DNA from 3 places in the Aeribacillus pallidus genome. Region 3 is predicted to be linked to each of the others. Evidence: a T-box and tRNA genes for the amino acid it is inferred to sense, from the RefSeq annotation. Region 3 holds a T-box; the other regions hold tRNA genes.

Region 1 (7,565 bases), on a different contig from region 3:
ACCTGAACATATTGAGCCCCTTCCGGAAACGTTAGATGCGATTCGAACAGCTGACTTGATCGTTATCGGACCGGGAAGTTTATATACGAGCATCTTGCCGAACTTACTTGTTCCGAAAATTGGTGAAGAGGTGTGCCGGGCGAAGGCGAAAAAAGTATATATCTGTAACTTAATGACACAAGCAGGCGAAACGCTTGATTTTACTGCAAGCGACCATGTAAGAGCGATCTATGATCATTTTCAACAACCGTTTATTGATACGATTTTAGTGAACAACGAAGAAGTTCCTTTAGACATTCAAGAACGGTATAAAGAAGAAATGGCCAAACCGGTTTATTTCGATATCGAACGATTAACGGATCTTGGCCTAGATGTCATTTATGATGAAATTATGACGTATGAAGATGGAGTTATACGACATGATACAGATAAAGTCTCGGAAATTCTTTACTCCCTATTAATGGAAAGTAAAAATACGTAATGATGTCGGTTGCTTGGAATGGAGGTGAAGGGGGATGTCGTTCGCATCTGAAACGAAAAAAGAATTAACGAATCTCGAAGTGAAGCTTTGTTGTGCTCGGTCAGAATTGTCGGCATTAATTCGCATGAACGGCTCATTATCATTTTCTAATCGCTTACTGATTGTCAACATCCAAACGGAAAATGCGGCTATTGCGCGAAGAATTTATACGCTTATTAAGAGAATTTATCAAACTCCTGTCGAATTGCTTGTTCGGAAAAAGATGAGATTAAAAAAGAACAATGTTTATATTGTTCGGTTAAAAGAAAATGCCCGTGACATACTAGAAGATTTAAAAATTCTCGGAGAAGGATTTACCTTTATACACGATATATCCGCAGAGCTCGTGAAGAAAAAGTGTTGTAAACGTTCTTACTTGCGCGGTGCTTTTTTAGCGGGAGGTTCCGTTAACAATCCAGAAACGTCTTCCTATCATTTAGAGGTGTTCTCTCAATATAAAGATCATAATGATTCATTATGTGATTTAATGAACACATTCGGTTTAAACGCTAAAACGTTAGAACGGAAGAAAGGGTTTATTACGTATTTAAAAGAAGCAGAAAAAATTACCGAGTTTTTAAATATTATCGGTGCACACAATGCGCTACTTCGCTTTGAAGATGTACGTATTGTACGCGATATGCGTAACTCCGTCAATCGGCTCGTAAATTGTGAGACGGCCAATTTGAATAAAACGATTGGTGCTGCCTTACGCCAAGTGGAAAACATTCGCTATATTGACCAAACGATTGGATTAGACGCATTACCGGATAAATTGAGAGAGATTGCGGAGCTTCGAATTGCCTACCAAGACGTGACATTAAAAGAACTCGGTGAAATGGTAAGTGGTGGAAAAATAAGTAAATCTGGAATCAATCACCGATTACGAAAAATCGATGAAATTGCTGAAAAACTTCGTGCAGGAGAACCGATTAATCAGTTGAAATAATATTTATTAATAATTTCGATAGGGGGAGGGGAAAAGATATGCTCGAGAGACAAGTGGAAGTAAAGTTAAAAACTGGTCTTCAAGCGCGGCCCGCAGCCCGGTTTGTTCAAGAAGCGAATCGCTTTGCAGCTGATGTTTTTTTAGAAAAAGACGGCAAAAAGGTGAACGGTAAAAGTATCATGGGCTTAATGAGTCTAGCCATCAGTTCGGGTACGACGATTACGATTATGACAGACGGCCGAGATGAACAAGAAGCAATGGATGTCCTCACCGCGTTTGTTAGTCGAGAAGAGTAAAACTCGCATAATGGAATGCGAGTTTTTTTATTTAGGCGCGCCCAGCAAAGCTGTTATCTGCTAGTTGGTTAAGTCCAACCCGAGTGAAATTAGCGAGTTAGACAAGAACGAAAGCCAAAGGAAGAAGAACGTCGGAAAGCCGTATGAGGGTAAACCTCACGTACGGTTTGATGAGGGAAGCTGAGAGTAAAAGAGACAGCATAAGCTGTCCCTTTGAAATCAGTTTTTTACTCTACTAGGTAAAAAGAACAACCATATTACATGTTAACAAGACATGTGTTCCCAAAAAGAAACGTACGAGGATGGTGAATCAGTCCTCGTACGTTTTTTCATCGATTATTTAGATAAAGAGTTTCTTGTAATAATATGGTCGATTAAACCGTAATCTTTCGCTTTTTCAGCCGTCATAAAGTTGTCGCGCTCTGTATCACGCTCGATTACTTCGAGCGGCTGACCAGTGCGTTCAGATAGAATGTGGTTCAATTTATCGCGTAAGAAGAGAATACGTTTAGCAGCAATTTCAATTTCCGTCGCTTGACCTTGAGCTCCACCAAGCGGTTGGTGAATCATCACTTCACTGTTCGGTAACGCGTAACGTTTTCCTTTTGTACCAGCAGCTAAAAGGAACGCACCCATGGATGCGGCCATACCGATACAAATGGTTTGAACGTCTGGTTTAATGAATTGCATTGTATCATAAATCGCCATACCAGCTGTAATGCTTCCGCCAGGGCTGTTAATATAAATGGAGATGTCTTTTTCTGGGTTTTCTGCTTCTAAAAAGAGTAATTGAGCAACAATGGAGTTCGCTACATTGTCATCAATCGGACTACCTAACATAATGATACGGTCTTTTAATAAACGTGAATAAATGTCATACGCACGTTCCCCGCGATTGGTTTGCTCAATAACAGTTGGAATTAAGTTCATTCCTTCATCCTCCTTTGTACGAAAAAATCATTATTCACCGTGGTGTTTGACAGATGTTGAGAAAAACTTACGTACTGTAATCATACACCGATGGTCAATAAAGGTCAAACAAATTACTCAGCAGAGATAAAAAACAATTACGTATACCATCATACCCAAAAATCTATTTATTAAAACAGAAACATTGTTGCAAAAAGAATGACTCATCAGTATAATAGATAGTGCACGTTAGTTTTATTATATGCCCTCGTGGTGTAATGGATAACACGCAAGATTCCGGTTCTTGAAATGTGGGTTCGATTCCTGCCGAGGGCGTTTGATTCATTGGAATCCTCTTGCCAATCGCAAGGGGATTTTCTTTTATTTCACGAAAGAAAATTTAATTTTTCTAAATATTCAGAGTATAATTACAATAACCCATTCGTACGTACGAAAGTATTTTCCATACAGCTTTTGATGAATTTTTTGTACAATGAATGAAGGGGGGAGTGCAATGAATTTAAAAGTTGGATTATGGCAACAACAGACGGTCAAATTAGCGCTGACGCAAGAATTGACCCAAGCCATTACCTTATTACAATATTCCGTGCAAGAGCTGACTTCGTTTTTAGAATCAAAAGCAATGGAAAACCCACTGATTCAATTGGAAACACCAAATATTCGTGTCATGGACCCCCGCTATGATTATGTGAAAAAACGTAAAACGGTAAAAAATGATGATGAAAAAAGCTGGCTCGAACAAATTGCGGCCAAGTCCAATTCATTTGTCGATTATGTAAATGCACAGCTAACTTTGAAAACGTTCACAAAAAAGGAACGGCGAATTATTGACCATATTATATATAATTTAGATCGGAACGGATATTTAACAGCTTCTACGAGAGAAATTGCGAATATGTGTCAAGCGACCGAAGATGAAGTCGAAGCGTGTATTGCCACCGTACAAGGGTTAGAGCCTGCTGGTATTGCAGCACGGAGTTTACAAGAATGTTTGTATTTACAGTTAGAGCGAAAAGAAAATGTACCGAGAATCGCTTTGGAGATTATTCGCGATCATTTTGAAGATTTCGCCGAGAAACGGTGGCGACAACTTTCTAAAGAGCTCCAAATCGAGGTCAAAGACATTCAAGAAGTAGCTGATATCATCCAAACACTGACGCCAAGGCCTGGGGCATCTTTTTATGAAGAGAATCCGTCTTATATTGTTCCAGATTTAATTGTTCGGTTGGCTGAAGATGGAGAAGTAGAGGTCTCTCTTTTCGATGATTTACTGCCAAAGCTGCGCTTCCACCAAGAGTATTACGATGAAATGACACGCTATGAAGATCGCCAAGTCAATCAATTTTTAAAAGAAAAGTCGAACGACTATCACTGGATCATGAAAAGTTTAGAACACCGTCAAGAAACATTATTTAAAGTTGGGTTAAAAATTGTAGAAAAACAAAAAGACTTCTTTTTAAAAGGGCCGAAACATCTCGCGCCTTTAACGATGAAAGATATCTCTGAGGAGCTAAACATTCATGAATCTACGGTTAGTCGTGCGGTACGGGAAAAATATATGCAAACACCATATGGTACCTTTGAATTAAAACACTTTTTTACTAGTTCCTTACAAACAAATAATGCCGAGACAGCTTCTTCTGCCACTGTGAAAAACTTAATTCAAGAATGGGTTGATCAAGAAGATAAACGAAAACCGTTATCTGATCAACAAATCGCCAATCGATTAAAAGAGTACGGAATCATTGTGTCAAGAAGGACAGTGGCGAAATATCGAGACCAACTCGGTATCCCATCGTCGGCGAAACGAAAACGATTTGATTAGTTAGGAGTTTGAGATATGGAAGTTGTATTATACACACGGCAACAATGCCACCTATGCGAAGAAGCAAAACAAGTATTAAAGATACTACAAGGCGATTACTCGTTCGACATACGTGAAGTGGATATTGATGAAAGCGATGAGTTAACAGAACAGTTTGGGATGATGATTCCAGTGGTGGAAATCGAAGGGGAAATTGTCCAATATGGGCAAATTGATTTATGGACAATTAGTAATCGCTTACAACAAAAAAGCTGACTTTCTCTTGTTGAATCGCTTATTCAACCCTGCTAAAATAAAGATGTAGCAGGGGTTATTTTTTTACCGTCGGTGGGACATAATACGTCTATACGGGACAAAAAATGTCCCTCGACCTAGTAAGGGTGAAGAATATGCTGCAACTACTTGATTTACAAAAAAGATTATTACCCGACCTTCTTGATATTATGCAAAAGCGGTATCACATTTTAAAAACGATTCACATATTGCAACCCGTTGGACGCCGAACATTAGCCCAAACGTTAGGATTTACCGAGCGGGTGTTACGAAGTGAAGTTGAGTTTTTAAAAGAACAAAATTTAATTGACATTAAAACAACGGGAATGAGTCTGACGACTGAAGGTGTCAACATTCTCGAAAAATTAGAAGGCATGATGCGAGAAGTTTCGGGAATAAATGAAATGGAGAAGCAATTAAAACTTCGGTTCGGCGTGAAAGAAGTTGTCATTGTCGACGGCAACAGTGATGAAACGCCATGGGTAAAAGAAGAGCTTGGTAGAGCTTGTATTGAAAGCATGAAAAAGCGATTGGCAGAGAAAAATATCATTGCTGTCACTGGTGGAACGACGATGGCCGCTGTTGCAGAACAGTTGACCCCTGACTTTTTAAAAGGTGAATTATTATTTGTTCCGGCACGCGGTGGTATTGGCGAAGATGTAAAAAATCAAGCCAATACAATCTGTGCCAAGATGGCTGAGCATACGGGAGCTTCTCATAAAGTGTTATACGTTCCCGATCAGGTAAGTAAGGAAGTATACGAATCTTTTATTAAAGAACCGGCGATTAAAGAAGTGATCCACTTAATTACGTCCGCTAACATGGTTCTTCACGGAATTGGAGATGCGATTACGATGGCGAAGCGACGTAAAACAAGTCCGGAAGATTTGGACAAAATTAAAAAAAGTGGAGCTGTCGGCGAAGCGTTCGGTTACTACTTTGATGAAGACGGAGAAGTTGTTCATCGGGTGCAGACGGTAGGCATTCAATTAAAAGATTTGGACCGGGTAGAACACGTTTTCGCCGTAGCTGGTGGAAGCTCAAAAGCAAAAGCCATTCAAGCGTATATGAAACGGGCACCACGTTCGACGATTTTAATTACGGACGAAGGAGCTGCTCGTGAATTACTAAAAATGAAAAACAGTAAATAAAGGTTGTTTTCCTATCTCATCATCCCACTCCATACTCGAAAACAACCTTTAAAATATACCTTTACACATATAAAAGGAGGACTCTTCAAATGGCAGTAAAAATTGGTATCAATGGTTTTGGTCGAATTGGTCGTAACGTATTCCGTGCAGCACTTAAAAACCCTAACGTAGAAGTAGTAGCTGTAAACGACTTAACAGATGCAAACATGCTTGCTCATCTTTTAAAATACGACTCTGTTCACGGTAAATTAGAAGAGGAAGTTTCTGTTGACGGTGAATATCTCATCGTTGGCGGTAAAAAAATTAAAGTATTAGCAGAACGCGACCCAGCTCAACTTGGTTGGGGCGAACTTGGTGTAGAAGTTGTTGTTGAATCTACTGGTCGCTTCACAAAACGTGAAGATGCAGCAAAACACCTTGAAGCTGGCGCGAAAAAAGTGATTATCTCCGCTCCTGCAAAAGATGAAGATATCACAATCGTTATGGGTGTTAACGAAGACAAATACGACCCAGCAAACCATCACGTGATTTCTAATGCATCTTGTACAACAAACTGCTTAGCGCCATTCGCGAAAGTACTTCACGAAAAATTCGGTATTAAGCGCGGTATGATGACTACTGTACACGCGTACACAAACGACCAACAAATCTTAGACTTACCGCATAAAGACTATCGTCGTGCGCGTGCAGCTGGCGAGTCTATCATCCCTACAACAACTGGTGCAGCAAAAGCAGTAGCGCTCGTATTACCTGAATTAAAAGGTAAATTAAACGGTATGGCGATGCGTGTTCCAACTCCAAACGTTTCTGTAGTAGACTTAGTAGCTGAGCTTGAAAAAGAAGTAACTGCTGAAGAAGTAAATGCAGCTCTTAGAGAAGCAGCTGAGGGCGAATTAAAAGGAATTTTAGCATATAGCGAAGAACCACTTGTTTCTCGCGACTACAACGGTAATACAGCTTCTTCAACAATCGATGCGCTTTCTACAATGGTTATCGATAACAACATGGTAAAAGTTGTTTCTTGGTATGACAACGAAACTGGTTACTCTAACCGTGTAGTAGACTTAGTTGACTACATCGCTCAAAAGGGCCTTTAATAAAAACAAATTCAATAAAGTGTTACACTATTTAATAAAAAGTTAACAAATGTGACATCATTTTTAGATGGAAATGATGGATAAATTATGTCCCAGCATCTATAATAGAGTTGGGATGGAAGGGGAGTAGGGGGGAGTGCCCTCTCCCCGTTTTTCACTTATCAAAGTCCTTCAATGGAAACAAGGAGGTCCTTTTTGATGAACAAAAAAACGGTAAAAGATATTGAACTAAAAGGAAAACGAGTGTTTTGCCGCGTAGATTTTAACGTGCCGATGAAAGACGGTGCGGTTACTGACGACACACGTATTCGGGCGGCTCTACCAACCATTCAATACTTAAAAGAACAAGGGGCGAAAGTCATTTTAGCGAGCCACTTAGGACGCCCAAAAGGACAAGTTGTTGAAGAGTTACGCTTAACTCCAGTGGCTGAGCGCTTACAAGAGCTTCTTGGTGCCCCTGTAGTGAAAGTCGACGAAGCATATGGGGAAGCAGTTCAAGCGAAAATCGCTGAAATGAATGAAGG
Region 2 (7,565 bases), on a different contig from region 3:
TTCGATCTTCGAGCACTTTTAATAACTTATTCATTTGAATTGGATGTAACTCCCCGATTTCATCAATAAATAATACTCCACCATGGGCGTTCGTTACCGCTCCTTGTTTTGGTTGAGGAATTCCTGCTTGCCCCATCGCTCCAGCTCCTTGATAAATCGGGTCGTGCACCGAACCAATTAATGGGTCGGCAATTCCTCTTTCATCAAAGCGAGCAGTAGTTGCGTCCAATTCAACAAATACTGACGAAGGTCGAAAAGGAGATTTCGGATTTTTTTTCGCTTCTTCTAACACAAGGCGAGCAGCTGCTGTTTTACCTACACCTGGTGGTCCGTAAATGATGACGTGTTGTGGGTTAGGTCCACAAAGCGCTGCTTTTAATGATTTGATTCCATCTTTCTGACCAACAATATCTTCAAATGTTTTTGGTCGCACTTTTTCAGCTAACGGTTCTGTAAGGGAAATAGCCCGCATCTTTCGTAATTGTTCCATTTCCTTTTTCGATTCTCGATCAATGGATACTTTTTGAATGCGTTGGTTTTTTAATAAATTCCAAAAGTATAACCCAATGATGACGCCAAAAACTAACTGAATGATTAAAGCAATACCTGTCCACCCCATCATTTTCCCTCCACGTTGTCAATCTTTCTTATTACTGCTAGTATCTCCTTTCCTGTGGAGGAATAAACGATTTTTTACGTTTTGTAGGGAGGAATATTCGAATTAAATAAAAACCCTTTCTGCTTCATGGGACAGAAAGGGGCATATCAAAGTTTTATGCACTTGTTTTTGTCTCTTCTGTATCAGAAATAACTGTTCCATCTTCCAAAATAAGTTTCGGTGAATGCTGATCTGTAATCGTTTCTTTCGTAATAATGCATTTTTTAATATCATCACGGGACGGTAATTCAAACATGACATCTAACATGACACTTTCGATAATGGAACGTAATCCACGAGCACCCGTTTTCCGCTCAATCGCTTTTTTCGCAATCTCACGGAGCGCCTCCTCTTCGAATTCTAACTCTACACCATCTAATTCGAGCATTTTTTGATATTGTTTAACGAGGGCATTTTTCGGCTTCGTTAAAATTTCAACTAACGCATCTTCATCTAATTGTTCAAGACTGGCAATTACCGGAAGACGTCCGATAAACTCAGGAATTAATCCGAATTTTAATAAGTCTTCAGGTACTACTTTTGTAAGAAGTTCTTTTTCTTCAACTTCTCCTTGTTTCGGATCGGAGCCAAATCCGATAACTTTTTGCCCTAACCGACGTTTAATAATTTGCTCAATACCATCAAACGCCCCACCACAAATAAATAATATGTTCGTCGTATCGATTTGAATAAATTCTTGGTGCGGGTGCTTTCTTCCTCCTTGAGGTGGAACACTAGCGACCGTACCTTCTAAAATTTTAAGTAACGCTTGTTGGACCCCTTCTCCAGATACATCACGTGTAATGGATGGATTTTCAGATTTACGGGCAATTTTGTCGATTTCATCAATGTAAATTATCCCTTTCTCAGCTTTTTCCACGTCATAATCAGCTGCTTGAATAAGTTTTAACAAAATATTTTCGACGTCTTCACCAACATAACCAGCTTCTGTTAAGGATGTCGCATCTGCGATAGCGAATGGTACATTTAAAATGCGGGCTAACGTTTGAGCTAATAACGTTTTTCCACTTCCAGTTGGTCCGATTAGACAAATATTACTTTTGGCTAATTCCACATCATCAATTTTACTGTTGGAATTAATGCGTTTGTAATGGTTATAAACAGCCACTGCTAACGACTTTTTCGCTTGATCTTGGCCGATTACATACTCATCTAAAATCTCACGAATTTCGCGAGGTTTTGGAACATCTTTAAACTCTACTTCTTCTTCTGTTCCTAATTCTTCCTCGACAATTTCTGTACAAAGTTCAATACACTCATCACATATATATACACCTGGTCCAGCAACCAGCTTACGGACTTGGTCTTGTGTTTTCCCACAGAAAGAACATTTTAATTGTCCTTTTTCATCGTTAAACTTAAACAATGAATGTCACCCCTTAAAAATCAAAGTAATGTGAAGCTAATCACGACGTGCAAACATAATGATATATTTATGTAATGCATTTTATCATATTTCCATATCGAAAAGGAAATTAAACGATTAAGTATGTATTATGTCTCATCGGTCCAACTTATGTAAATTTTATAAAACAAGGCACGAATAAACTCGCGCCTTGTTGTTGTGGATCATCAGAATGTTCAAGGAAACTATTGATTGAATCGTTAGTTTGAAAAATCTTGTTACTTATATTATGCAACAGTTTTGCTATTTTCTACAAGAAACTCAACTGCTTTACGAATTTGTAGATCCGCTTTTAAGCCATCTAGGCTACCAAGAGCTTTCTTAATGCTATCAGCAGACATGTTGTAAAGCTCAGCCATTTTGTTTACTTCTTCTTCAACTTCTGCATCTGTTACTTCAATGTTTTCTGCTTTCGCAATCGCTTCAAGCGTTAAGCTTGTACGAACACGTTTTTCTGCATCTTCTTTCATTTGTGCACGTAATGCCTCTTTATCTTGCCCAGAGAATTGGAAGTAAAGTTCTAAGTTCATACCTTGCATTTGCAGGCGTTGTTCAAACTCGTTCATCATGCGATCGATTTCGTTTTCGATCATTACTTCTGGAACGTTCATTTCTGCATTTTCTGTTGCTTTTTCTACAAGTGTGTCACGTAGTGTTTGTTCTGCTTCGTTCTTTTTGCTTTCAACTAAACGATTTTTAATTTTTTCTTTCAGTTCTGCTAATGTTTCTACTTCCTCATCTACATCTTTCGCAAATTCATCATCTAATTCTGGAAGTTGTTTTGTTTTTACTTCATGTACTTTTACTTTAAATACCGCTGGTTTGCCTGCAAGTTCAGCCGCATGATACTCTTCAGGGAATGTTACTTCAACGTCTTTTTCATCGCCAGCTTTTGTACCAACTAATTGGTCTTCAAATCCAGGAATAAATGTACCTGAACCTAATTCAAGAGAATAGTTTTCCGCTTTACCGCCTTCAAACGCTTCGCCATCAACGAATCCTTCAAAGTCAATGACAACTGTATCGCCGTTTTCAGCAGTACCTTCTTCTTTCACAACAAGGTCTGCATAACGTTGTTGGATTGTTTTTAATTCGTTTTCTACATCTTCATCAGTTACTTCTGTGTCCATTTTTTCAACTTCTAACCCTTTGTACTCACCAAGCTTAACTTCAGGCTTTACTGTAACAGTTGCTTTGAAAATAAGCTCTTTACCTTTTTCCATTTGTTCTACATCGATTTCTGGACGATCAACTGGTTCAATGCCGGCTTCTTCGATTGCTTTTGCATATGCTTCTGGAAGAATGAAGTCTAATGCATCTTGGTATAGAGCTTCTACTCCGAAACGTTTTTCAAAAATTGGACGAGGAACTTTCCCTTTACGGAATCCCGGAATAGAAACTTGTTTAACTACCTTTTTGAACGCTTGATCTAAACCGTTATTTACCGTTTCAGCGTCAACTTCAACTGTAAGAACGCCACGGTTTTCTTCTAATTTTTCCCATTTAACTGACATACCACGTTTCCCTCCAACAATCTATAATTAGTATTTGTGTAAAAACACGTAACTAGACTTGCTAAGTAAAGAAAGCCAAGTCCTTGTCATTTGTAAGAAAATGAATTGTAAAGACACATTACAACCATTTCATTATAACATACAACACCGTTCTTTCAACTAGTTAGACGGTGAATTTGTTGGCTCAATCCACTCCTCTAGTTGTTGCAAAAAAGAAATCGCGTGTTTCAATTCAGATTCATTTATGTGAAATTGCTCGGTAATGGTTTCAATTGAAAGTTCGATTCCATACAGTTGATTCCCAAGCCATACGTAAGCAGCAATCCAAATAGCAGGTTTGGTTGGTGATAAAGAAAATGGAAACATGATAAAACCATGCCTCTCCAGCATCGCCAATAATTCCTGACAAAAAGTAGGATTTTCATGTTCATACAGTTGCTCAATACCAATTCTAATCGGTTGAAGCCAATCTTGTTCGGTAAATTCCGGAAGTTCAACCGGAATTACGCGCTTTGTTTTCGAAAATTTCGTGACAGTCATTTCCTTTTTATAATGATGTTCTTTTAATAATAGTAAGATAAGCGTTTTTACCCAAGGATGCCCATCTGGTTGCTTTAACATACTTTCTAACTGTTCGATATATGGTTCTAAATTTTGACCTTTTAACTGGGCGATTTGCATTGTTTGTTCAACGACGTCTTGTTGATGAAGCAGCAATGAATCAATTTTTACCATTGTATCCGGTTGACGATTCTTCCATACTTTTTCACTTAACTGTAACAGATGAAAAAAATGTGTCCGTTGCTCCATTGAAAGGTCCGCTTCTTCTAATAAAGCGTGAATGGTAGATGCAACTTCTTCGTATTCATTTAATTGGATTAAAATCATTAAATAAAGCTCTACAACTTGAAGGTAGTCGTCCACTCCACGGTGAAGTAAATCTTTACATTCCGCTTTAGCTTCCTCATAATATTTCCCTTCAAAAAGTGCCATTACATACGCGATTTGTATTTGATCATCAACTGGTTTGATGTCCTTCGCTTGCTTTAATAGACGAATCGCTTCCTCTACTTCCTTGTTCTCTAACTTTTCCGTCCCAATTTGAAGAAGTCGCTCTTTTAACCCTGGAAAGGGAATGATTTTGTTTGAACGGTTCTTCGAGCGTCCTTTCGTCATATATATCCGTCCTTTTCTTGTAATCCAATAATAGTGTATCATGGTCGTTTTTGAAAAACAAAATGCAGTTCACGTTATAAAAAAAGATGCTTCTCCGTTTGGAAAAGCATCAATTTATGTATAAGTAGTATTCATGTTTCAACTGGCGTCCCAGGAGAGATTCGAACTCCCGACCGACGGCTTAGAAGGCCGTTGCTCTATCCAGCTGAGCTACTGGGACGTAATTAATTCATGCAATTGAAACATGTATTATTATAGGCAACTATCATTCGTTCGTCAACTTGTATTTTATAATTTCATTTTTTTATTCATTTAATGAAAAGTCTGTTAAACGATACTGTTGATATTTATACATTACGCTTGTGGCGGACGCTTTCCGCGGGCAAGCCGCAAGCCGCTTCCCTCGCTACGCTCGGTCCAGGGTCTTGCGGCTTCTTGTTCCCGCTGGAGTCGGCCACCGTGTGAATAACTTGTTAATAATCAACAACGACATATAACATAGCCAATGAAAAAGGACCGTTGGTAATGCTTCCGGATCTACCAACGGTTGCTTAACGATTCCATTTGGGAAGTCAACAATATTATTCTTTTACCGAACCGGAAGTTAATCCAGAAACGATTCGACGTTGGAATAAAAGAACCATGATGACTAACGGTACAGTTACTACTACTGTTGCAGCTGCAATTTCTCCCCACGGTATGGTGTACTGACCTTGGAACATCGCAATACCAACAGGAACGGTTTTATAATCATCCGCCGTATTAATCGTTAAAGCAAAAAGAAACTCATTCCAAGCAGCTATAAATACAAGGATGGCCGTCGTAAATACTCCTGGTATAGCTAGTGGTAAAATCACCCGCCAATACGTTTGGAACATGGAAGCACCATCGATTTTCGCTGCTTCTTCTAAATCATTCGGAATTTTTCTAAAAAACGTTACTAACAACCAAATGGATAACGGTAACGCAAAGGTTGTATACGGGATTATTAATCCTAAATAGCTATTCGTTAACCCCATATTTTTAAGAAACATATAAATAGGAGAAATCGTGGCGATTTGTGGAAACATCGAGACCGACAGTACAATTCCTAAAATGATTGATTTTCCTTTAAAATGTAATCTCGCAATTGCGTATGCGGCAAAGGAAGCGACAAATACTGTATAAACGGTAGTGATGGAAGAGACGACGAAGCTATTCCACATATACTTCATAAACGGATAATCAAAAAAGACAGAATGATAGTTTTTAAGTGTTGGGTGTGCTGTAAACCATTTAAAAGCTTTTTCGCCAAATAGTTCTGTTAAAGGTTTAACCGAGCTTAGCAACATCCATAAAAACGGAAACATAACGAAAAAGACAAAGGCTATGAGAAAAAAATAAAATAAGGGACCAACCTTTTTCTTCACCTGACTTCACCTCTTATTTTTTGCCAGTGTCACTCACTAAGTCAGCACCTAACAATTTAATATAAATAATAGAAATGATAGCGACACAAATAAAGACAACGACTGATAAAGCAGAACCTTCTCCAAAATTCGTTTGCGAGAACATCACTTTATACGCCAATATGGTGATTGTCTCGGTTGAGTTAGCGGGACCGCCACCTGTTAACACATAAATCAAGTCAAATACTCGAAACGCATCGAGTGTACGGAACAATAAGGCAACGAGAATACTAGGTTTAAGTAATGGTAACGTAATATGGACAAACTGCTTCCACTTACTTGCCCCATCAATAGATGCCGCTTCATAAAGCGAATTTGGTATCGTTTGTAGTCCTGCTAACAATAATAACGCCATATACGGAGTTGTCTTCCAAACGTCGGCAAAAATGACCGCAAACATCGCTCCTAGTCCTGTTGTTAACAACTCACTCATTCGCTCCACAAGGCCGATTTCCTCAAAGTATTTGGCTACAATTCCATTTTGACCATCATATAAAAAACGCCACATTAAAGCGGAAACAGCCGTAGGAATCGCCCATGGAATTAAAATACTCGCGCGAACTAGTCCTCTTCCAAAAAATGCTTTATTAATAAGCAATGCGATTCCTAGTCCAAGGACTAACTCAACTGCCACCGATATCACCGTAAATACCGTTGTGACCCCAATAGCCTTCCACATTCGAGTGTCTTGAAAATTATCTTTATAATGTTTGAGTCCAATAAAATTTGGTTTCACTACGACATTTTGAAGAGAGGTTGCTAATCCTATGACCCGCTTTTCTTGAAGAAGTATTTCTTTTCCCTCCAATGGGAGAAGCTTTTCCTGTATTTGTTGAACCGCTTGATCAAATTCTATGGCTACCTCTTTTTCTATTGTTATAAACCGCTCTTCCTCTGGTACAGGTTCCAAATTAAACACCTTATCATACGCCCGGTCATACATTTCCTTTGCTTTTTGATCTTCTTGAATCTTTTGATCCACTTCTTGTAAGTGTTGTTGTACATCTTTAAGTAATGATTTTGTTTCACCACTTGCTTGCTTAATTTCATTGTCAAGAGCCGAAATTAAAAAGGGGTAACTTGATAAATATTGTTCGAGATCAAGTGAATGATTCCAATGAATGCTTGATTTCGTTGGATCGTTTAATCGGAGATCAAAAAGACTAAAGTAAAACGATTGAATAACAGGCCATATGGCGATCAGAAAGATGAGTAACAAAGAAGGAGCAACAAGTAAATAAGCAAATATCTTTTCGGAGCGTTTACTATTTACCACCTAGATCATTCCTTTCATTAGTGGAAACATCCAATAGCCTGATGCTATTGGATGTTTCTAAGGAATT
Region 3 (7,565 bases):
ATCGGTGAACACGTAATTAATCGTGTTATAGCCCGCCATAAATCGTATGTACAAATTAATCTTTAACTTCCAAGGAAGCTGTTAACTACCATATACCAATACCTCTTCTTTGTTTACCCCAACAAAATTTTATGAACCTCAATTGCGTTATTTATATGCAGTAATCTGATTTATATTGGTAGAAAGGATGAAATTGATGAAAGTAGATGCGCTTGTTTTTGATCTGTACGGAACGCTTTTTGATGTCTTTTCGGTAACGGAAACGTGTCGGTCTTTGTTTGGGGAGAAAGGTCCAAAAGTGAGTGAACGTTGGAGACAGAAGCAGCTTGAATATGCTTTTTTACGACAGGTAATGAAAAACTATGTGCCATTTGATGTCATTACAAAACAAGCGTTACGCTATGCGTGTCGGTTCGAGCAGGTGGAGTTAACACCAGAAGCAGAAAAGGAGCTCCTCAATCAATACGAACGATTAACACCGTTTCCAGAAGTCAAGGAAACGTTAGCCGCCCTTTCCAACAAAACTCGGGCCATTTTTTCAAATGGACCTGCATCGATGCTAACTCCATTATTAGCTCATGCTGGGTTTGAAGTATATTTTGATGAAGTTATTAGCGTAGATGAAATTAAGCAGTACAAACCGTCACCAATGGTGTATCAGCATGTTGTCCATCGGTTAGGGGTTGGAAGAGAACACATCTTGTTTATGTCCGCAAATGCGTGGGATATTGCCGGAGCGAAAAACTTCGGCTTTCAAACGGTGTGGGTAAATCGCGCAGGACTGCCTTTTGATGAACTTGATGTGGAACCAGATTACGTGGTTGATGACCTTTCTAGCTTATCGACATTGTTAAGAAAGTGAGAGAAAGATCAATGTTACGAAGATTTCAATTGTTCTTTGTGGGAAGTATGCTTTTTTTTTGTCGCAAGTTGTTCCGAACAGGATGTATCTTCTTTACAACTGAAGCCTTATACGTTTGATGAGAATGAATTTCGAATTTTAAGTGTAACCCACTTAAATGCAACCGGCTATATCTTACAAGGAAACCTTCATTCCAATGTCGGAATTTTATACGAAATTGAAGAATATATCGACGGCGAACTCGTTGATACGATGAAATTTATGGACTATGGAGCAGAAGATAATTTGAAGTTTCTTATGCTTTTTGGAGATCGAGACCTAGACAACGAGGATGCTCTTGAAATTTCTGTTGGGCGGATAGGTAGATCTTCTTCATATAAAGTCGGACTCATTCCGAATCATCTTGAAATGGGACGGATAACTAGTACTCTAATTGGTGAAACTATCATTCTTGAAAGAGAGGTTCCCGTGTATCAAGTCCATTGTACTAACCGAAATGGGAAAGAGCTACGAGTTTGGGTTTACCAATGATAACATTGTCGAATTAATAAAGAAGAATAAATTCCCACAGGCGTTTCTTTATAAACTCACGTTAATGGATAAAGAAATACTACATGAAAGATTTTAAGTAGATGCAGACAATGAACATGGGATTTCGCACATATCTTTTTCCTTTGCATAAGGTAAAGGGAAGGAAAAAAGAAGAGAGGGAATGCCCATGTATCATCGTCAGTTTAATCCATTAGATTATTTTCTTGGTCAATTGGGACAGCCAAGTTATCCACCATATGATCAAACAGGATACGGTGGTTATCCGACGACTCCACCATCTGGAGCGGGGCAACAACCAGGATTTGGCCCACCACCTAGTTTAGTTCCTTTTCCTGGAGGGGGACAACAGCAAGGATTTGGAGGCCCACCAAGTTCACCACCGCCGTCGTTTACCCCTCAAGTGCAAGAAGGACCAAGTTTACAAGCCGTTGACCCAGGTGCCTTTTACGGATGTTTAAACAAATACACCTATGTCACCTTAACTAATCGAAGGTCGTTTTGGTTTTACCCAACGTATATCGGCCGAACCTCAGTGGCCGGTTGGAGATGGTATGGATCTTACTGGGGTTACTACGGAATGGATACGAGACGAATTCGGTCGTTTCAATGTTTTTAAAAATGTATTAACGGGACGAATAGAGGCTTCCGGTCGGTTGAGTAAGGAAGCTTCTATTTGTGCAAGTACAGGTTAACTTTTTACGTTAGTGAATATTTTTATGAAACTTTTAACGTTCGTTTTCGTATACATAGATACATCCTTGTAGAGGGGAATGTAGGAGAGTGGTAGTAATTGGATTCGTATCAGCAAAAATTAATGCAGTTAGTTCAGAAGTTCTCCCAGGTAGGCGTTAAAATTTCCAAGACAAAATCAAGATTAGATGTTATTAAAAGTATCAAAACATGGACCACCTTACCATCATCCCTAAAGCACGATTTTTATAGTAAGGGACACTAGGTGCCAATCACCTAGTGTTTTTTCTTTTTACTTATGGCAGCGAATACACCTAAAAAAAGGCAATACATATTGCTATCCAAGAAGCAGTATTCAAAGTATTCAGCTCTTATTATCGATTAAAATCGATTAGTTTATCGTAATCGAGGCATTTTTGCAAAAAATCACCTAACGTTTCATAAAAAATAGAAAACTAGGGTAGTTGGTCTGTTCAACAAGGAGATATTTGCACCGAATCGACCACTTTTTTCACCTAAATTCCCCCACGTATGTAAAAAAAACACAAAAATAAATATCTAATTTAGCACTCACTAGGAACAGAATGATGAATCCGATTTCAATTCGTTTCATAAAATGGGAGCATCAAAGATATACATAAAATAGGGAGGGGATGCAATGAATCAGGCGATGTTTGATATGGAGACATTAAAAGATATTCGTCGAACAGCAGATGAAATTTCGTATACGTGTATGAATCGTCACTATTACACAGAAGTGGAAAATTTGAAAAAAGCCCTTGATCATGTATGTCGTGTGCTAGGTACGTTTGCCGACATTGAAATGCATCGGTTAAAAGGGCATTATGTGGCGTATGATCCTCAAGCGTATATAAAAGGGCGGTTACAGCTAGCCTATGACGCTATCAAGGTAGCATCTACAGATGACCAGTTTCCGGCTTAATGTGTGTAAACGTTATTCCTTGTCGAATAACGTTTTTTGTATGCACATTCGTACGGGACGAAGAGAAAGCTATTAACGAAACTTATTCGGATTTTCTATTCTAATCGAAACAACTTCTCCACAATTAAGGCAAAAAGTAAAAATTTTGTTCGAATACGTAGATATGGTTAATTTTTTATCTAACGGTTTGATTGGTATGAAGTCGGTACCCTCGGCAAATTCTGTACCATTACACTTAGGGCAATTCTCATTCATCAACGCCATCTCCCCTTTCTTTTTACTAATATTATTTACGTTGGTAACCAAAAGTTAGATTCAACAATTTTTCTTTATAGAAAGGCTCTGTTAAACGATACTGTTGATATGTATACATTTCGCTTGTGGCGGACGCTTTCCGCGGGCAAGCCGCAAGCCGCAAGCCGCTTCCCTCGCTACGCTCAAGTATGGGTCTTGCTTGGCTTGCTGTTTTCGCTGAGAGTCGCCGCCTTTCGCTTCATGTAAATAACATGCTAAAAATCAACAACATATACATAGCCTATAAAAAAAGAGGGCGTAATCGAAACGCCCTCTATACGATTGACTTTTTTCGCTGAAGCCATTTGTAAATAAGGAAGACGGCAATAATCACCACTCCACCGACAACCGTGAGAAGCGTAAAGTTTTCCTCGATAAATGGCTTTGCTTTCGCACCAAGCGTTAAGATAATGATTGCTTCTAGGAAAAATCGTATGCCGCGTCCTATGACCGACCAGAAAACTAATGTACGAATTTTAATGTTCGAAATCCCTGAAAAAATCGTAAATACTTTATAAGGAATCGGGGTGAGTCCCGCAATTAAAATAGCCATCGAACCGTACTTTTGAAAATAGTCTTCTACTTTCACAATCCGCTCTTCGGAAATGATATACCGTAATACTGGTCGCCCTAGTTTTTTACCAATATACCAACCTAAGAGTGCCCCAAGGACAGAGGCAACCGTCGTGATAAACGCAAACCATAATGCTTTTTCCGGCTGGGCTAAGCTAATCGGAATGAGCAACACATCCGGAGGAATTGGAAAGAACGATGAATCCGCAAAAGAAACGAAAAATAGTCCGATGACACCAAACTCTAATAACCATTGTTCAATGTGATGAATCAACTCTGACATATGTTAAAAAATCTCCTTTTACTCTCGTTTTTGTTCATGAGAAGTATATCATCTTTTAATCAAAGCGTCACCTACAGTTCATATCGGAAAAAAGAGATGTAAAGGGCTTTACATCTCATTTGGTGCTTGAATGCGTAACAATCGAAGGCCTTCTGCTAAAACAATGGTGACGGCCTTCACAAGTGCCAGACGGGAAGGAAGCTCCTCATCGTTTGCAAGAATGCGAACTTTCCCATAATATTTGTTGAATGCCTGTGCCAGCTGGATCACGTATTTCGCGATTAAATGTGGAGCCAGTTGTTTGTACGCTTCTTCAATTACAACTGGGAAGGACTGAAGAAGTTTTACTATTTCCCAACTATCCTCATCAGATAATCCAGTATATTCATAGGAGGCCAACGAATGTTTCCGTAAAAGGGAATGGGCACGCGCATGTGTATATTGGACATACGGACCTGTTTCTCCTTCAAAATGAAGCATATCTTCTAATGAAAATTCGATGGAGTTCATTCGATCGCTTTTTAAATCGTGAAAGACGATCGCGCCAACTCCTACCGCTTTGGCCACTTTTTCTTTGTTCGGTAAATGCGGGTTTTTCCTTTCGATGTTTTCTTTCGCTAATTGGATGGCTTCGTGTAACACCTCTTCTAATAATATGACTCGTCCTTTTCGAGTAGACATCTTTTTCCCATCTTTTAAATACAAGCCGAACGGGACGTGAACCATGTTTTTCGCCCAGTCGAATCCGAGCTTTTTTAACACCGCAAAAATTTGTTGAAAATGTATGGATTGTTCATGACCGACGACATAAATGGCTTGGTCGAACTTATATTCACGTTGACGATAGAGTGCGGCAGCCAAGTCTCGGGTGGCATATAACGTAGCTCCATCTGACTTTTTAATTAAGCACGGTGGCAGCTGTTCATCCGCTAAATCAACGACCTCGGCTCCGTCCGATAACACAAGCAATTGATGCTGTTTTAGTAATTCGATGACTTCTTCCATTTTATCGTTATAAAAAGCTTCTCCGTGATACGAATCGAAGGAGACGTTTAACAGCTCATAGATTTGCTTAAATGCTTGTAACGACTCATCTCGAAACCATTTCCATAATAGTAGTGCCTCCTCATCTCCATCCTCTAATGCTTTAAACGTTTTTCGTGCTACATCTTCTAGGCTCTTATCTTTAGCTGCTTCATCGTGAAAACGTACATACAATTGAAACAGGGAGGCAATTGGCTTTTCCTTTACTTCCGCTTCATTTCCCCACAGGCGATACGCGGTAATGAGCTTTCCAAATTGTGTCCCCCAATCCCCAAGGTGATTAATTTTTACCGTACGGAATCCACATTTTTCAGCAAGGAGGGCAATGGATTGACCGATAACAGTTGAGCGTAGATGTCCCATGGAAAATGGTTTTGCAATATTAGGTGAAGACATATCAATGACGACGGTTTTGTTTTGGCCAAACGTATGCGAACCGTATCTATGTTGCTCTTGTAAAATCGTGTTCACGACTGAATTTCCAACCGACTTATCGAAAAAGACATTCACGTACAGACCGACGGCTTCTACTTTTTTAAAGAGAGGAGAGGTGAGCTTGCTAGCAATCATTTTGGCAATGTCGGCCGGTGATTGACGGAACTCTTTTGCTAACTGAAAACATGGAAAGGCGACATCGCCATGCGACAACTGCTTCGGTGTTTCAATCAACGATTCAATTTTATCTTTTGTCCAATGATCAGGTAAAACTTCGGCTAATTGTTCAGCGAATAAGACGTGTAAGTTCATAAACAAACGCTCCCTTTCTTTTCGTAAATAAAAAAGCTCGCCTCTTCAGAAAGAGACGAGCATACTCTCGCGGTGCCACTCTTTTTGCCATCTTGAGAAAAGATGACCACTTGACAAGTGATAACGGGTTGTACCGTCTGACCCTACTACTGGTTCGGACCAGCATCTCCGAAGTGCGCTTCATAAATAGGTTCATACTAGGCTTCCACCATCCCTAGCTCGCTCTTAATCCCCTATTCACTACTCTCTTCTTCACCGATGTTTCCCTATTGTTTCCATTTATTATACTCATTTGGTTGAAAAAAACAAGTGAATTATATACTTAACACCCGATTTTCTTCTGAAGCGAATAAGTACGAATGATGGTAATAGCGGATACTAAAAATAATGCCCATAGCTAGCATATTCCCCATCAATGAACTTCCGCCGTAACTAATAAAAGGGAGAGGGATTCCCGTAATTGGGAGTACTTGTATCGTCATGCCGATATTTTGAAAGACATGGAACGTTGTCATGCAAATAATACCGGCACAGACGTACGAATTAAAAGGATCGTTCGTATCAAGGGCGATCCTTGTCATATGATAAATGAGGAAAAAGTATAAACAAATGACGAGGCTTCCACCGATAAAACCATATTCTTCACCGATGACACTAAAAATAAAGTCGGTATGGTTTTCGGGAACATATACTTCGCGTTCTTTAAATCCTTTTCCAACAATCTCTCCGGAACCAATAGCTGTTAATGAGCGAACTAAATTAAACCCTTCTAATTGTTGATAATCGTATGGATTAAGCCAAGAATAAATCCGCGCGATTTGATAAGAATCAAGATACTTCTCCAATAAATGAGGAGCATAAAGAGCAATGAAAATGACACATCCAACGAAAAGAGAGGCCGTCATAAACAAAGGAAGTAGGATTTTCCATGTAATACCCGATACGAGCAGTAGCCCACTGGTAATCGCAACAATAACCATACTCGTTCCTAAATCCGGCTGCATCATAATAAATCCAAGCGGAATAAGTACGGTCACCCCAATTTTTACAAGTAAGATCATATCGGTTTGCCATGTTTTCTCCGGATAACGCTCATGGTGCTTCATAATTAATCGACTAACCGCTAAAATCAGAAACGTCTTCATAAACTCTGAAGGTTGAATCGATCCAATATGTTCGAACGTAAACCAACTTTTCGCCCCGTTTCGTGTTTCAGCGATACTGTCTGGAGCTACGTGGAGCAAGGCTAGGGACAACACACCGAAAATATAGAGAATCCATGAAAGACGTTTATATTGATCAGGATCGAAAAGCATGGCACTACAGATAATTCCAAAACCTACTACATACCAAACGACTTGGCGTAAAACGAAATTCGTATGATAAGGACTAGTAATTTGGGCGCTCGCAATGGCTAAACAACTAATGATGAAAAATAATAGCAGGATAAACGCCAACGTCCAGTCAAAACGGCTTGCTGATTGTTTTTGTTCCATAACCATAACCTCTTAATGGTAATATATTTCCTTTTTACTGTATCAAATTAAGTCTCAACTAACAATCATTTCCAATAAAAA

The links. The T-box of region 3 lies ahead of argS (arginine--tRNA ligase). A T-box ahead of a tRNA ligase gene usually reads a tRNA of that ligase, here a tRNA-Arg.
Region 1: it encodes a tRNA-Arg, which carries the amino acid that the T-box ahead of argS (arginine--tRNA ligase) is inferred to sense. The anticodon was not compared.
Region 2: it encodes a tRNA-Arg, which carries the amino acid that the T-box ahead of argS (arginine--tRNA ligase) is inferred to sense. The anticodon was not compared.

What each region holds. Positions count from the first base shown of each region.
Region 1 is NZ_JBCNBW010000021.1:17,795-25,359, forward strand. Features, by position in the region: gene ABES52_RS05135 (gluconeogenesis factor YvcK family protein) at 1-481, shown strand, start outside; gene whiA (DNA-binding protein WhiA) at 516-1,469, shown strand; gene ABES52_RS05145 (HPr family phosphocarrier protein) at 1,508-1,765, shown strand; partial or broken gene clpP (ATP-dependent Clp endopeptidase proteolytic subunit ClpP) at 2,102-2,698, opposite strand; tRNA gene ABES52_RS05155 (tRNA-Arg) at 2,939-3,010, shown strand; gene rpoN (RNA polymerase factor sigma-54) at 3,189-4,520, shown strand; gene ABES52_RS05165 (glutaredoxin family protein) at 4,536-4,775, shown strand; gene ABES52_RS05170 (sugar-binding transcriptional regulator) at 4,910-5,944, shown strand; gene gap (type I glyceraldehyde-3-phosphate dehydrogenase) at 6,034-7,041, shown strand; gene ABES52_RS05180 (phosphoglycerate kinase) at 7,240-7,565, shown strand, end outside.
Region 2 is NZ_JBCNBW010000072.1:22,243-29,807, reverse strand. Features, by position in the region: gene lonB (ATP-dependent protease LonB) at 1-619, opposite strand, end outside; gene clpX (ATP-dependent protease ATP-binding subunit ClpX) at 774-2,045, opposite strand; gene tig (trigger factor) at 2,312-3,598, opposite strand; gene ABES52_RS15295 (tetratricopeptide repeat protein) at 3,758-4,774, opposite strand; tRNA gene ABES52_RS15290 (tRNA-Arg) at 4,918-4,994, opposite strand; gene ABES52_RS15285 (carbohydrate ABC transporter permease) at 5,356-6,183, opposite strand; gene ABES52_RS15280 (carbohydrate ABC transporter permease) at 6,197-7,498, opposite strand.
Region 3 is NZ_JBCNBW010000057.1:37,903-45,467, reverse strand. Features, by position in the region: gene ABES52_RS12535 (haloacid dehalogenase type II) at 197-862, shown strand; gene ABES52_RS12530 (hypothetical protein) at 899-1,393, shown strand; gene ABES52_RS12525 (transporter) at 1,581-2,030, shown strand; gene ABES52_RS12520 (Lmo0850 family protein) at 2,229-2,369, shown strand; gene ABES52_RS12515 (hypothetical protein) at 2,763-3,047, shown strand; gene ABES52_RS12510 (YqaA family protein) at 3,616-4,197, opposite strand; gene argS (arginine--tRNA ligase) at 4,306-5,988, opposite strand; T-box leader at 6,037-6,253, opposite strand; gene ABES52_RS12500 (FtsW/RodA/SpoVE family cell cycle protein) at 6,303-7,484, opposite strand.